Linked DNA regions of Methylicorpusculum oleiharenae. The protein of the gene in region 1 interacts with the protein of each later gene in a pairwise test. Links are inferred from orthologs where the notes say so. Each region holds a gene or a part of one and is shown on either strand. Other genes may lie near its edges.

Region 1 (2,935 bases):
AAACAGCAAAATGATGCCAAACAGATTAAATAGACTATGAAAAATAGCCAGCTTAACCGTGTAGTTATCAGCTGCGATGGTTAAAATCTGTGCAACCCAATCAACACATGCTTCAAAGTACTGGATTAAAACAAGTGCAAGTACGCCGGTGACCATATTAAATAAAAAATGGGCTGCTGCAAGCCGTTTTCCTTCCACATTGGCGCCCAGCGATCCCAATATTGCCGTAATCGTTGTTCCAACATTGGATCCTATCGCCAAAGCTAAAGCATTTTCATAGGTTATCTGGTGAGCGGCTAGTGCGGTGATAATCAAAACCATAGTCGCGTGACTGGATTGCATGATGATGGTGGCGGCAAATCCCATCAGGGTATATATCAGTAAGCCGCGTATTCCGGTTATGGCGTATTCAACCAGATCAAGTGTCTCTTTGATGGCTTCAAAACTTTCTTTCATATAATGAATGCCAAGGAATAAAAATCCCAGGCCTGCCAGAATGTAACCCAGTCCTTTTATTTTTTTATTGCCTTGAAAAATAAACAGAATGCCGAAGACTAATAGCGGGAGGGCGTATTCAGATAAATTGACTTTAAGTCCAAACCCTGCAATCAGCCAGGCTCCGGTAGACGTGCCCAGATTTGCACCGAAGATAACGCCTATACCTGCAGCGAGTTCAAGCAGTCCGGCACTGATAAATGAAATTGTGATGATAGAGACCAGCGAACTGGATTGCATCAACGATGTTGCAAGAATCCCGAACCATAGGCTGCGCCAATTTGTCCTCGTGGTTTTTCTTAGAATCCGTTCAAGTGTGCCGCCGGTAAAAGCGTTAAAACCTTGCTCCAGGGCGAGCATGCCAAATAAAAAAATCGAAATACCGGCGGCAATGCCAGTAAAGTCGTTGCTGAGCCAGAAGCCATAAATGAGGAAGGGGACACCAAGGATGAGCAGAATATTTTGCATTAGGTGGACAAGATAGCTTGAATATTGGTTTTATGAGATTGGAGCAACGGATTAGCTTTATGCCCGGCATAAAAAGATCAGGATTAAGGATAGCTCTCCTTAAGTTGCTTGTTGTCAGGCTTACGCCGGATTAATGATTAAAGACTTTGCCTGGTTGCAAAGATTGTAAGGGTTGTCTTACGAACTGATTTATTGGAGCGGTGGTTGTTTGGGTCCATGACTCAGAACAATTAGCGCATCATCAATGTGTAATTTTCCTGGCCTATCATGAAGTGCATTTTGACCAAAAAAGACTTGGTTATTCCATTTTCTGGTTCGATTAAGTGTACGTAGCGGTTCTTTACCTTGTTGCCCGGTAAGAGGATCAATCGTAGTGATAGAGCAGCGAGAACAAGGTTTAGGTAGCCGAAACTCAATTGCACCAATTTGAATGGTTCGCCAAGTATCTTCTGCATAAGGCTCGCAACCAGTCACTACAAGATTCGGCCTAAAACGCGTCATTGAAAAGTTTTCGTTCATTTCCTCATTCAAAGCCACAAGTGAAGCTTCGGAAATGATTAAAAAAGGAAATCCGTCTGAAAAGTAGATTTTGTCATTAGGCTTTGCGTAGTTTGGATCAACAGCACGAACAGCATCCTCGGGCTGATAGACTAAACGACAATCAGTTTCTAAAAAATGGCTTAGCCAGTTACTGGCTGCTTGTAATGCGGGTTTTGCTAAACAACTGTCATTCCAGATTTTAACTTTTAAAGAAGTCGTATGACCCGATTCATAAGGCACTGTTATCGGCGGCATCGATTCTGCGGAAAGATGCAAACCTTCTTCAGACAGCGACGTGCTGATTAATGCCATTTTTGGCAATTGCCGTTGAGTAATAAAACGGTTTTCCTTATCAACTATTACCCACCTTCTGTCGTGCAATAATCCTTTTTCGTTAACGGGCCATGATTTAACATTAAATCCCCCAAGGGATTTTACCGGATAGACATAAATTGACTTGAGATGCATAGCCGTCGACTGATTAACCGGTCAGGCTTCTTATCATATTGGAGGTGAAGTTGCTTTGAGCGGAAAAAGAGCGGCCCGGATCATTCTGCATGGCAATTTTAATGTCATTGATTGTTGCCTGGGCTTCCTGGTTGTCAGAAATTTGAGTTTTTGTCTGTTCGGTTTCGTTTTTTTGAAACTGCCGGGATAATTTGACTGCATCATCAGATAGTTTGACTTTATTTTCAGATTCAGTCCGGATAGGCCTGTCGGCTTGCTCAATTGCCGTCTGTGTTGTCTGAAAGTTCTCTTTGGAGGCTGTCAATGGGGGTGCTGAGTGGTATGTGTTAATAGCAGAGGTTTCCATGACTTTTTCCTGGTTGGATCGTAAAAGGTGACGAAATCAATTTTATCTATTTGAATACTAGATCTACTTGAGTCTTAAGTAAATGATCAGCCAAATTATTTTCTTGCTTTTCGAACTTGATTCCGTATTGATATTCAGATTTGATACAACAGTTTTTGATAAAAGCATTAATTTTAAATTCTACACCGTCCTCGAATCTAAAAGTCAGGTAGACTGGTTTTCCGATTTTTAGCCGTTTAGCAACTGAAATGTTTACACCCCGGCTGCTTATATCGAAAAGCTTGACATCCATTGTGCTTTTCAAGCCTATGAAATTTCGGATCGAGAGGGTGGTTTGAATATCATTGCGGACATAACGCACTGATTTTCTTCTATTGGAATGAACCAGATCGTCGTCATAGGGAATTGGGTCATCAACATCTTTACTTGGGGTTGACGGCATTAGGACATTCCTTAAATTTTCTTTGTTATTAATTATCGTAGAATCAAAGAAATAGTGAAACGGTTAAAATAAAAAATATTTCTCTTAAATCACAAAGCTTTACCGATAAGGGCTGATTTAACAGCCGTAGCGTAATATAATTGGCTTTTGTTGGTGAATGCATTGAAATTTCAGCT
Region 2 (2,970 bases), 220 kb from region 1 along the record:
GCTATCCCTGATTTTGGTGCCGCTGATACACAATTGACTTTCAGATTGGTAAACAGTTTTGCGGTGATAGACAAAGCGTGCCAAATTGCAAAAGAACTGCTCAAACAGCAAGGCAATACCCTTCTCACTTCAGAGTTAATTGAGAAATCCGCACGTAAATTAATAGAGAAACGTCCGCGAAAAATTCAGGACGCTCTTGTCAAACAAACAAGAGAAGCCTACAGCAATTACTCGGACAATCAATTATCCTGGTTATTAGCCAGCAAACGTCTTAACGATTACAAAACGGCTCTAGCTAACCGTGACGTCCAAAGCATTTATTCATTGGGCTCCACTGCCTGGATTATCGAACAAGACAAGATCAACCGCGACGCGCTCGCCGGAATTCCTCGTATTGAAGAATACCTGGCTGCGCTTGTAGGCTCAGGTATTGTTCAAGAGATGATGAGCGTTAACGCGGCTTGATACCAATCCCTCTTTTCATGCACTTCCAAACTGAATCCACTATTCGGTTTGGAAACGCATGGTTTTTTATTTGACATATTTAAAGATGAAGACACCTCATATTCCTCAAGATGCACCTTATAGCGATAGCCAACGCGCTTGGCTGAATGGTTTTTTTGCCGGCATGCACACACAGATGATTCAGAGTGCTGGTTCCGTGAATCAAGCCAATGCTCGCGTTATCAACATTTTATACGGCTCACAAACCGGCAACGCTGAATCTGTAGCTAATGATGCCGCTAATGTCGCTAAAACGCATGGCTTGAAACCGATTGTTCAGAGCATGGACGAAATCGACCTAGCCGTACTTGCCAAAATGGAATATCTATTGATCGTCACCAGCACTTACGGTGAAGGCGATATGCCTGATAATGCTCAAATGTTGTGGGATGCGGTCTCAACCGAGTCGGCACCCAAATTTGAGAATACCCAATATTCGGTATTGGCATTAGGAGACACCAGTTATGATCAGTTTTGCCAAGCGGGTATCGACTGGGATAACAGACTGGCCGAACTGGGTGCAACCCGCATTTATGATCGGATTGATTGTGACGTGGATTTTGAAGAACCCGCTGAAAACTGGATCTCTGCAGTCATACCGCATATGGCCGAAGGTGCATCAAGCAGCACTACTGCCATTATCGACACGCAGTCACCGACAAAAGAAGCGCCGAAGTTTAGCAGAAAAAATCCGTTCCCAGCGCGTCTTACCGTTAACCGTTTGTTAACAGCGCCGGGCTCATCCAAAGAAACCCGCCATTATGAAATTTCTATCGCCGGTTCAGAAATGACCTATGAAGCAGGCGATGCGTTTGGTGTAATTCCCACTAACTGCCCTGACCTGGTCGCCGATGTCATCAAAGCCATTGGCTATGAGGGCGAAGAGGAGTTTCCCGTCAATGGCGAATTAATGACCTTGAATGATGCCTTGCTTTCCCATTACGAAATAAAATTACCCAGCAAGGAACTGGTAGAAGAAATCGGTAAACGCTCTGGAGACCAAGAACTCAACAGTTTGCTTGAAAGTGGTGATAAGGAAGCGTTATCCCAATACCTATGGGGCCGGGATATTCTTGACCTGTTGTTACAATTTCCAAGTATGGAGTTTTCAGGTGCTGAATTTATCGCCTTACTCAAACCCTTGCAACACCGGGCTTATTCCATTTCGTCCAGCGGTAAACAATTTCCCGATTCAGTTCATTTAACCGTTGCTTCAGTGCGATACGAAAGTTTCAACCGTCAGCATAAAGGCGTGTGTTCCACCTATTTGGCGGATCTTGTAAACAGCGACACTCAGGTCCGCAGCTTTTTCATCCCCAATAAAGTCTTTCGTGTACCGGAAGATGATACTTTGCCGATGATCATGGTGGGACCTGGAACCGGTATCGCCCCATTTCGCGCCTTTCTACAGGAGCGTGCCTTTCGCAAATCCACAGGTAAAAACTGGTTATTTTTTGGCGACAGAAATGCTGCAACTGATTTTATCTACCGGGAAGAACTTGAAACCATGGAACAAAGCGGCTTGTTGACTCGATTGGACCTCGCTTTCTCCAGAGATCAAGAAGAAAAGATTTATGTTCAAGACCTTATGTATGAATACGGTGCCGAACTTTATCAATGGCTGGAAGAAGGCGGCTATTTCTTTGTCTGCGGCGATGCCTACAAGATGGCGAAAGACGTCGATAAGGCTTTGCACGAAATCATAGCCAAACACGGAAAATTATCCGATCAACAAGCCGTTGACTATGTTAATCAACTGAAAAAAGATAAACGTTACGTCAGAGACGTTTATTAAAAATTAAGGTACTTATTCAACGTAGGTTGGGTTGCCTGCTTTTAGCAACCTAACAACCTGCATTGACTATACCCATCGTAGATCGAAATTCAGCACCGGGGTGTCCGTCAAAGGACGCCGTAAATACATCCATGTAGGCTCTATGCCAGCATCCATGCTGGCAAAGCCTTTGCTGAACAACCCGTTGCCTCCTTAGGCACTGCCGAAATTTGAAGTGCAAAAGGTATATTCAACACTTTATCGGCTGTCATCTTTACTCATTTCTCTAACAATGCGGGTGTATCCTGTATCTTTTCTTTCCCTGCCAAATCAATAGTCTCTACTTTGATATTATTGTCAGGGGCTGAAAGTAGAAAGTCATCAATCGCCTCCATAATATCGTAATCAATAAATTGCGACTTTGTTCCGTCTATCAAAACAGTACTGTTTTCAGTCACCTGATTTAATAGTTTACGCAGCAACCACCGGTTGAGAAAGGTAACATCCTTATTTAAACTAATAACATAATGTTGATCCGTGTGTGTCATGGAAATTGCCGCATGATAGTTGGCGCGGATAACGTAATACAAGCCAATCACAATGCCTACGATGATTCCTTTCAACAAATCCGTCAACAAAATAGCAACAATAGTTAGTACAAAGGGTATTAACTGATTCATCCCCTTATGAAA

The links. The genes of interacting proteins can lie anywhere in the genome.
Region 2: the proteins of GO003_RS19745 (region 1) and GO003_RS18880 interact in binary tests that used the Escherichia coli proteins (3 or more experiments, as listed by UniProt). The link is inferred for Methylicorpusculum oleiharenae from one-to-one orthologs.

The regions. Positions count from the first base shown.
Region 1 is NZ_WUTY02000001.1:4,427,739-4,430,673, reverse strand. The notes cover bases 63-2,920. They hold GO003_RS19745 (MOSC domain-containing protein), read right to left. Parts: upstream 1,972-2,920; coding sequence 1,153-1,971; downstream 63-1,152. Other genes in these bases: GO003_RS19735 (PilZ domain-containing protein), read right to left, coding at 2,364-2,759; GO003_RS19740 (hypothetical protein), read right to left, coding at 1,985-2,317; GO003_RS19750 (Na/Pi cotransporter family protein), read right to left, coding at 63-963. Also shown: more of GO003_RS19750, read right to left, coding at 1-62.
Region 2 is NZ_WUTY02000001.1:4,205,333-4,208,302, forward strand. The notes cover bases 32-2,924. They hold GO003_RS18880 (sulfite reductase subunit alpha), read left to right. Parts: upstream 32-550; coding sequence 551-2,299; downstream 2,300-2,924. Other genes in these bases: GO003_RS18885 (SulP family inorganic anion transporter), read right to left, coding at 2,557-2,924. Also shown: more of GO003_RS18885, read right to left, coding at 2,925-2,970. UniProt on the Escherichia coli protein: Component of the sulfite reductase complex that catalyzes the 6-electron reduction of sulfite to sulfide. This is one of several activities required for the biosynthesis of L-cysteine from sulfate.